Regions from separate parts of the Rhodoferax sp. GW822-FHT02A01 genome, predicted to be linked through region 2. Evidence: predicted binding sites of a transcription regulator. Region 2 holds the regulator's gene; each other region holds the start of a gene.
The links. Region 2 encodes HrcA, which represses chaperone genes, less so after heat shock. Its sites were predicted from a motif close to TTAGCACTCNNNNNNNNNGAGTGCTAA; they were not measured.
Positions count from the first base shown of each region.

Region 1: a site for HrcA is predicted at 2,197-2,223, ahead of rpoH (RNA polymerase sigma factor RpoH). Genes of this name have one in related genera too.
Region 3: a site for HrcA is predicted at 1,858-1,884, ahead of groES (co-chaperone GroES). Genes of this name have one in related genera too.

Region 1 covers NZ_CP152376.1:2,596,507-2,599,782, forward strand. The annotation lists gene cyoE (heme o synthase) at 1-531, shown strand, start outside; gene AAGF34_RS12250 (SCO family protein) at 543-1,151, shown strand; gene rpoH (RNA polymerase sigma factor RpoH) at 1,225-2,166, opposite strand; gene AAGF34_RS12260 (LacI family DNA-binding transcriptional regulator) at 2,304-3,276, opposite strand, start outside.
Region 2 covers NZ_CP152376.1:3,137,162-3,140,437, reverse strand. The annotation lists tRNA gene AAGF34_RS14680 (tRNA-Ile) at 58-134, opposite strand; gene AAGF34_RS14675 (hypothetical protein) at 283-555, shown strand; gene hrcA (heat-inducible transcriptional repressor HrcA) at 580-1,587, opposite strand; gene AAGF34_RS14665 (NAD kinase) at 1,616-2,518, shown strand; gene recN (DNA repair protein RecN) at 2,522-3,276, shown strand, end outside.
Region 3 covers NZ_CP152376.1:2,989,846-2,993,121, reverse strand. The annotation lists gene AAGF34_RS14060 (LysR family transcriptional regulator) at 1-407, opposite strand, end outside; gene AAGF34_RS14055 (MFS transporter) at 566-1,834, shown strand; gene groES (co-chaperone GroES) at 1,972-2,262, shown strand; gene groL (chaperonin GroEL) at 2,391-3,276, shown strand, end outside.

The DNA.
Region 1 (3,276 bases), 540 kb from region 2:
ATGTGGCTGACCTTTGCCACCTTTGTCGGGTACGCGGTCGTCTACACCGTCATTCTCAAGCCGCTGACGCCGCAGAACATCGTGATCGGCGGCGCTTCTGGTGCCATGCCGCCGGTGCTGGGTTGGGCTGCCATGACGGGTGACGTAGGGCCCGAAGCCATCATCCTGTTTCTCATCATCTTTTTGTGGACGCCACCGCATTTCTGGGCCCTGGCGCTGTACCGCGTGGAAGACTATCGCAAGTCCGGATTGCCCATGCTGCCGGTCACACACGGCAGCGAATTCACCCGCTTGCACATCCTGCTTTACACCTTTGTGTTGTTTGCGGCCTGTCTGCTCCCATTTGTCTACGGCATGAGCTCCTGGCTGTACTTGGCCGTGGCCGTGGCGTTGAGCGTGGGCTTTTGCTGGTATGGCTGGAAGTTGCTGCGCAATTATTCGGATGAGCTGGCGCGCAAGACCTTCCGTTTTTCCCTGATCCACCTGAGCGCCCTGTTCGCGGCGCTACTATTGGACCACTATCTGCTTTGATTGACGGCTCTATGACCCATATACGCCAAACCCTGCAGCGCCTGGCCGCTGCAACCCTTCTTGCTACCAGCGTGCTGCTGGGGGGCTGCTTCGAGTCCAAACCTTCCTTCTCCGCGGTGGATGTCACCGGCGCCGATTACGCCAAAGCTTTCGAGTTGAACGACCACAACGGCAAGTTGCGCCACCTGACGGACTTCAGCGGCAAGGTGGTGGTGATGTTCTTTGGCTATACCCAATGTCCCGACGTGTGCCCCACCACCATGGCCGACATGGCCGAGGTCAAAAAGGCGCTGGGCGCCGATGGCGACAAGCTGCAGGTGCTGTTTGTGTCGGTTGATCCCGAACGCGATACCCCGGAACTGCTCAAAGCCTACATGGAAAACTTTGATCCGACCTTCCTGGCTCTCTACGCGCCGCCCCAGAAGCTGGAGCAAGTAGCCAAGGACTTCAAGGTGTACTACAAGAAGGTGGAAGGCAAGACGCCCACCAGCTACAGCATGGACCACTCGGCTGGCAGCTACATTTACGACCCCAAAGGGCAACTGCGTTTATTCTCTCGCTACGGCAGCCCCAAGGATGCGGTGATCAAGGACATCCAGACCCTGCTCAAAGGCGCGTAAACGCGCAGGGCATGAACAAAAAAAGCCCCCGCAGTTCAGGGCTGCGGGGGCTTTGTTTTATGTTGCTAGGTGATCAGGCGTAGGCGGCCAGCGCCGTCTTCATCTTCTTCATGGCCGCAACCTCGATCTGGCGAATGCGCTCGGCACTGACACCGTATTCGGCGGCCAGGTCGTGCAGTGTCATACCGCCGGAGTTGTCGTCATTGACCTTGAGCCAGCGCTCTTCCACGATGCGGCGGCTGCGTGCATCCAGGCTGCTGAGTGCCGTGGCAATGCCGTCGGTTGCCAGAATGTCGCGCTGACGCGCTTCGATCATGGCCACCGGCTCGTGGTTGGTGTCGGTCAGGTAAGCGATCGGGCCAAAGGCGTCTTCACCGTCGTCAGACGGGCTGGGGTCCAGCAACACGTCACCGCCGGAAAGCCGCGTTTCCATCTCGATCACTTCTTCCGGCTTGACGTTGAGCTCGCGCGCCATCGCGTCGATCTGCTCGGGGTTCAGTGTGTCGCGATGGGTGCCCAGGTCGGCCGCAGCGTCGTCGCTCTTGAAACGTTGCTTCATGGAGCGCAGATTGAAAAACAGCTTACGCTGGGCCTTGGTGGTGGCTACCTTGACCATGCGCCAGTTTTTCAGGATGTATTCGTGAATTTCGGCCTTGATCCAGTGCATGGCATAGCTCACCAAGCGCACGCCTTGATCGGGGTCAAAACGCTTGACCGCCTTCATCAGGCCCACATTGCCTTCCTGGATCAGGTCGCCGTGGGGCAGTCCGTAGCCCAGGTACTGACGGGATACGGAAACCACCAGACGCAGGTGCGAGAGCACCAGTTTTCCGGCGGCTTCGAGATCGTTGTCCTGCTTGAACTTGCGTGCGTATTCCTGCTCTTCTTCCAGAGTGAGCATAGGCAGGCGGTTGGCCGCAGAGATATAGGCATCCAGATTGCCCAACGGCGGCACCAGCGACCAGGGATTGGCCACCGAAAGTGCGTTGGTTGGGACGGTCAGGGAAGCAGTCATGGCAGAACTCCTTGTGTTCACGGCATGATATTAGCACTCCTGTATAGAGAGTGCTAATTGTTCGTGTCAATGGTGTAAAGCGACTGGGGCTATCGCCCAAATGGTCCGCTTTGGGCCGCTGGACCACACCCCTTTGTTCAGCCGGTCTGGCGAATCACCAGCTCCGGAGCCGAGGTGTAGATCATGCGCTTGGCATTCGGATTCTGAATACGCTGCAGCAGGATGGCGGCGGCCTGTTCGCCCAGCTCGCTGGGACGTATGTCCACCGTGCTCAAGGGGGGATTGGAGTGGGCGGAGTCGAGCACGTTGTCGAAGCCGAACAGGGCGATATCGGAGCCGGCCCGCAGTCCTTTTTCGCCTAGTGCCGACAAAGCGCCAAAGGCCACGATGTCGTTGTAGCCCACCGCTGCGGTAACGGGTGGGGTGACGGCCAGCAAGGCGTTCATGGCCTGGTGGCCGCCCTCCCGGTTGGGGTTGGCATGGATGACCAACTCCTCTTTGAATTCCATGCCATGGGCCTGTAGCGCCTGCTTGTAGCCGGACAGTCGCTGCGTAAACACCACGCCGTTCTGGCCACCCAGAAAGCCGATGCGTTTGTGCCCGGCCTCGATCAGGTGGGTGGTGGCCAGGTAGACGCCGCGCTCGCTGTCCCCGCCGGCAAAGTCGTAGCTTCCAGGCCCCAGATTGCGCACAAACACGGTCAGCGGGATGCCCCAGCTCTGGACGGTTTTCAGAATGGAGCGCGGCGTGTTGAGTGCCGGACACAGCATGATCCCGGCGGCATGCTGCTCACGCATGGATTGCAGCACTTTGTCCTGCAGCACAACGTCTTCCCGCGTATGCGCCATGAGAACCACATAACCGGCTTCCACCAGCTTGCGTTCTATGCCCACCAGGATCTCGGCAAAGAAGGGGTTCATCAGATCATTGATGACCACGCCAATGGCGTTGGACGCGTTGCCGCGCAGTTCCCCGGCGCGCCGGTTGTAAACGTAGCCCAGCCTCTGTGCCGCCTCCTTGACACGGTCTGCCGTCTCACCCTTGATCAGAGGGCTGCCCTTGAGCACCAGGGAGACGGTGGACTTGGAAACATTGGCTTCGGCAGCCACA
Region 2 (3,276 bases):
GTTGACATTAGGGGCAATAATGCTATATTTTCAATAGCGCCAAAGCCTTGTAGGGAATGGTAGGCCGTGAGTGACTTGAACACTCGACCAAAGGATTATGAGTCCTCTGCTCTAACCAACTGAGCTAACGGCCCAACCGAAGGCGAGATTGTAATGGGGTTGACGCCACACCAAACCTGGGCGCAACATCACCATCCGTGAAAACCCTCTCAAAAGGACCCAGGCTGGATAGAATCTCTGGCAAACAAGTGCGCATTGTCGGCAACGGCAAGGGGGAATTCCATGACTCAATCATCAAGCGATCCGCGTAAAGAAACGAACGCCATCCTGGTTTCCGTGCTGATGCACGATGGTTCACGCTACCGCGGCTACATTCACCTGCCCAAGGAACACCGGCTGCAGGATCTGCTCAATGACGCCCGCTCCTTCATTCCACTGGAGCAGGCGGCCAACAATGATGCCGTCACCATTGTTTCCAAGCACTTCATCGTCTCCATCGAAGAGCTGCGCGAGGGCATGCACGAATTCGGCCTGAACGCCATTTCACTGGCCTGACGGCCCCGCCAGCGCCCCGCAGCCCTATTTGCTGTGGTGGCTTAGCGCGTTGCTGACCAATTTGGACGTAATGTCCACAATCTGGATCATGCGGTCATAGGGCATGCGTGTTGGGCCGATAACGCCCAACGTACCCACCACCTTGCCATCCACTTCGTAGGGGCTGCTGACGATGGATAGCTCCTCAAACGGCACCACCTGGCTCTCGCCGCCAATGTAGATGCGCACTCCTTCAGCCTGACCGGCGATGTCCAGCAGACGCATGAGCTGGGCCTTTTGCTCGAACAGGTCAAAGGCGCGCCGCAAATGGCTCATATCGCTGGAAAAGTCGGACACGGAGAGCAGGTTGCGCTCACCAGCGATCACCACCTCATCCTCGGTATTGCTCATGGCCTCCGAGCTGACGTTCACCGCCGCCTGCATCAGGTTGGCTATCTCGGAGCGCAGGCTTTCCACCTCCCCCTGAAGGCGCGTACGGACCTGGTCGATGTCCAGCCCCACGTAGTTGCTGTTGAGGAAATTGGCCGCTTCCACCAATTGGGACTGTGAGTAGTCCACCTCGGTGAAGATCACGCGGTTTTGCACATCGCCGTCGGGCGAGACAATGATGACCAGCAGGCGTTTCTCCGACAGGCGCAAAAACTCCATGTGGCGGAAGGTCGATGTGCGGCGTGGCGCGATCACCACACCCACAAACTGCGACAGGTTGGACAGCAGGTTGGCCGCATTGGAGATGACCTTTTGCGGCTGATCCGGAGCCAGGCTGTGCGATGCATATTGCGAAGGCTGCACCGTGAGCATGGTGTCCACAAACAGGCGATAGCCGCGCGCCGTGGGTATGCGCCCGGCCGAAGTGTGGGGGCTGACGATGAGCCCCAGTTCCTCCAGATCCGACATCACATTGCGGATGGTGGCAGGCGACAGTTCCAGGCCCGATGCTTTTGACAGTGTGCGGCTGCCAACAGGTTGTCCGTCGGCTATGTAGCGCTCTACCAGAGCTTTCAGCAACAACTTGGAACGTTCATCGAGCATGTAAACATTTTAGTGCTCTAATTTGCGAATGAAGTCGCTGTCTCAATTTCGCCAAGTCGCTTTGGTCGGCAAGTACCAAAGCACCATTTCCGGGCCGGCTGGCGCGCATTCTCGCCAGGCGCTGGAGGAAATCGCCAACTACGTTCTGGACCTGGGCTGCGACCTGTATCTGGAGGCCGAAACCGCTTCCAACATGGGCATGACACGCTATGCCACACTGAATGTGGACGCGATTGGCCAGCAATGCGACCTGTGCCTGGTGGTGGGTGGTGACGGCACCATGCTGGGTGTGGGCCGCCAGTTGGCGCCCTACAAGGTGCCGCTGATCGGTATCAACCAGGGTCGGCTGGGCTTCATCACCGACATCCCCTTTGGTCAGTACAAGGCCGTGCTGGCACCCATGCTGGCGGGCGACTACATGGAAGACCAGCGCAGCCTGATCCAGGGCAGGGTCATTCGCGACGGCACTTGCGTATTCAGCGCGCTGGCCATGAACGACGTGGTGGTCAACCGGGGCGCCAGCTCCGGCATGGTGGAGCTGCGCATGGAGGTGGATGGGCACTTTGTGGCGAACCAGCGCGCCGACGGCCTGATCATCGCCTCCCCCACCGGCTCTACCGCCTATTCGTTGTCCGCTGGCGGGCCACTGATGCATCCAGCCATTGACGGCTGGGTGATCGTGCCGATCGCGCCGCACACCCTGTCCAACCGGCCCATTGTGCTGACCAGCGCGGGCGAAATCGCGGTGGAGATCGTTGCCGGGCGCGATGCCAGCGCCAGCTTTGATACGCAAAGTCTGGCATCCCTGATGCACGGCGACCGCATTGTGGTCACGCGCTCCGAGCACCGGGTGAAGTTCTTACATCCCAAAGGTTGGTCGTACTTTGATACGCTGCGTCAGAAAATGCATTGGAATGAAGGGGTAGTCTGAGCCATGGCCTTGAAGCGCATTGTTCTGCGGGACTTTGTCATCGTCAGCGAACTGGAGCTGGAGCTGGAGCGCGGTTTCACCGTGCTGACCGGCGAAACAGGAGCGGGCAAATCCATTTTGGTGGACGCGCTGCAGCTGGTCACAGGCGCGCGTGCCGATATGGGAGTGATCCGCGAAGGCGCCTCGCGCACGGACGTGAGCGCAGAGTTTGACCATGCGCCAGCCTTGCAGGCCCTGCTGGATGAAGCTGGCTTTGAAGCGGGCGACTCGCTGCTGCTGCGCCGCACGGTGGACACCCAGGGCAAGAGCCGCGCCTGGGTCAATGGCAGCCCGGCCACCGCGCAGCAGCTGCGCAGCATCGGCGAGCAATTGCTGGACATCCACGGACAGCACGCCTGGCAAAGCCTGACCCGACCCGATGCGGTACGCGGCCTGCTGGACGCCTATGCCAAGATTTCCACCGCCACGCTCAGCCAGCTCTGGACCGCGTGGCGCAGCGCCCAAGCCGCATTGGAAAAAGCCACGCAAGCACAGGACTCGCTGCAACGTGAGCGCGAGCGCCTGGCCTGGCAGATCGGCGAGCTGGAAAAGCTCAACCCGCTGCCCGACGAGTGGCCCGAACTCAACACCAGCCACAGCCGTCTGGCCCATGGGCAAGCCCTGCTGGACGCCGCCCAAGGTGTGGTGGAACTGCTGGAAGATGCGGACACCAACGCATTGCACGCAATGAATGCAGCCTTGCAGGCCTTGCAGCACCA
Region 3 (3,276 bases), 150 kb from region 2:
CGCAACAGCCATTCCACGGTGACTTGCGGGCACTCCTTCAAGAAGCGGGCCAGGGGCAGCACAAATTTCTCCTGTCCGAAGGCGTGGGGGACTGCCACGCGCAATTTGCCCTGGGGTTCCTTTTGCGTTCCGCGCAGGTCGGCCTCAAAAGCAGCCCAGCTTGCCAGCAGCTCCTTGGCTCGCTCGAAACAGCGCTCGCCGTCAACCGTCAGCCGCATGCCGTGTGTGGAGCGCTGCAGCAGACGCACGCCCAGATGCCGCTCCAGCGCCTGCAAGCGGCGACTGACCGTAGGCTGCGTGGCGTTCATCTGCGCAGCAGCTGCCGACAGGCTGCCGGACTCCACAATGCGCACAAAAGTACCCATGAGCAGCATGCTCATGTCTGCGTCTGCAGCGCCTGCGGCCATGAGACCCGATGTCTTGGTACCTATACGGTCAGTAGGAAATTTGCCACTCGTTTTCATACGTTCAATGTATAACAAATATGCTTGGCAACCTACTACCACCTTTCCTTCTTGGCTTTCACAATGCAGCCATGCTCCAAATATCCTGAAGGAAAAGACACATGTCGGTTATGCAACCATCGAATTTCAATAAAGGCCCAGCGCCTGGCAACGGTACACAACCAGCGGCTGAAGCCGAGCTTCCTGCAACGCTGGTACTGCTACTGGCCACCGGGGCGGGGCTCAGTGTGGCCTCTCTGTATTACAGCCAGCCCATGCTGGGCGTACTCGGCGATGAACTCAGCGCATCAACCCGCGCCATCGGCTGGGTACCCACGCTGACCCAACTGGGTTACGCCCTGGGACTTTTTCTTCTGGCGCCGCTGGGCGACCGGTTTGACCGCCGCAGCATCATTCTGGGCAAGGCTGCGCTTTTGGTGCTGGCCCTTTTGCTGGCTGCCCTGGCACCGTCCATACAAGTATTGCTCGTTGCCAGCCTGGCAATTGGAATCACTGCAACCATGGCACAGGACATCGTTCCTGCCGCTGCCACGCTGGCGCCCGTGGCGTATCGGGGACGGGTGGTGGGCACCGTCATGACCGGGTTGCTCCTGGGCATCTTGCTATCCCGGGTAGTGAGCGGCTTTGTGGCGGAGCACTTCAGCTGGCGCACCATGTTCTTTGCGGCGGCGGCCAGCGTTGCCGCCATTGGCGTGGCGGCCATGCGGGGACTGCCCCATTTCAAACCAACGACATCCCTACCCTACGCTGCCTTGTTGGGTTCATTGGGCAATCTATGGCGCCGCTACCCCGCCCTGCGCCGGGCTGCATTGGCCCAGGGTTTGCTGTCGGTAGCCTTTAGCGCATTCTGGTCCACGCTGGCGGTCATGTTGCACTCGGAGCCTTTCCATCTGGGCAGTTCGGTCGCAGGAGCTTTCGGTTTGGCTGGCGCTTCAGGTGCACTGGCCGCCCCGCTGGCCGGACGACTGGCTGACAAGCGTGGACCGGAGTTGGTGACCCGTTTGGGTGCAGGCTTGGTGATGTTGTCCTTTGTGGCCATGGCCATGGCGCCTTGGCTATCAAGCCATGCGCAGTTGGTGCTGTTGGTGGTTTGTGCGGTCACATTCGATCTGGGCGTACAGGCAGCGCTGATCGCACACCAGACCATTGTGTACGGCATTGAACCCGCCGCCCGTAGCCGACTGAACGCCGTGCTGATGGTTGGTATGTTCGTTGGAATGGCCACTGGTGCCGCCCTGGGCAGCACGTTGCTGGCTCAGTGGGGATGGGTGGCGGTGACCTTTTTGGCCGCAGGTGCCTCATTTGCTGCGCTGCTGGTGCGCCTTTCGCAGTCCGGTATTTCGACCACGGTCGGGCTGACCAACCCTTGAAAACGACCAAAAAACCCGTATGATTAGCACTCAAGTCTGGCGAGTGCTAACATTGCCGACTGAAAACAACCTGGGTGCTGACGCTTTGGCGTCGGCACTTTGCTTTTACCTCTGTTTCAAAACCAAGGAGATTCCTCATGAAACTGCGCCCATTGGCCGACCGCGTGATTGTCAAACGCGTTGAAAGCGAAACCAAAACTGCCTCCGGCATCGTCATCCCCGACAACGCTGCTGAAAAGCCTGATCAAGGCGAAGTGCTGGCTGTTGGTCCCGGCAAGCGCAATGACAAGGGCGAACTCGCTGCCCTGACTGTCAAGATTGGTGACCGCGTTCTGTTCGGCAAGTACAGCGGCCAGACCGTCAAGGTGGACGGCGACGAACTGCTGGTGATGAAAGAAGACGACCTCTTCGCTGTGGTTGAAAAGTAAATTGCGCAGCAATTTACTTTCGGCGCAGGCTAACTTTGCGCAGCAAAGTTAAGGGGCGTAGCCCCGGGCCGCAGCCAAAAGTACCCTCGTTACTTACTTTTTTAATTTACTGAATTCGGAGAAATCACATGGCAGCAAAAGACGTAATTTTCGGCGGCGAAGCCCGCGCACGCATGGTTGAAGGCGTGAACATCCTGGCTAACGCAGTCAAGGTGACACTGGGCCCCAAAGGCCGTAACGTAGTTCTGGAGCGCTCTTTCGGCGCCCCCACCGTGACCAAGGACGGTGTGTCCGTGGCCAAGGAAATCGAACTCAAAGACAAGCTGCAGAACATGGGCGCACAGATGGTCAAGGAAGTTGCTTCCAAGACTTCTGACAACGCTGGTGACGGCACCACTACCGCTACCGTTCTGGCGCAAGCCATCGTGCGCGAAGGCATGAAGTACGTGGCAGCCGGCATGAACCCCATGGACCTGAAGCGCGGTATCGACAAGGCTGTGGAAGCCCTGATCGCCGAGCTGAAGAAGGCTTCCAAGCCCACCACCACTTCCAAGGAAATCGCCCAGGTTGGCTCCATCTCCGCCAACAGCGATGTTTCCATTGGTGACATCATTGCCAGCGCAATGGACAAGGTCGGCAAGGAAGGCGTGATCACCGTGGAAGACGGCAAGAGCCTGCAAAACGAACTCGACGTCGTTGAAGGCATGCAATTCGACCGCGGCTACCTGTCTCCCTACTTCATCAACAACCCCGAAAAGCAATCTGCGATTCTGGACAACCCCTTTGTGCTGCTGTTTGACAAGAAGATCAGCAACATCCGTGACCTGCTGCCCACGCTGGAGCAAGTTGCAAAGGCTGGCCGCCCCCTGCTGATCATTGCTGAAGATGTCGAAGGCGAAGCCCTGGCAACTCTGGTGGTCAACACCATCCGCGGCATCCTGAAGGTTGTGGCTGTGAAGGCTCCTGGCTTCGGCGACCGTCGCAAGGCCATGCTGGAAGACATCGCCATCCTGA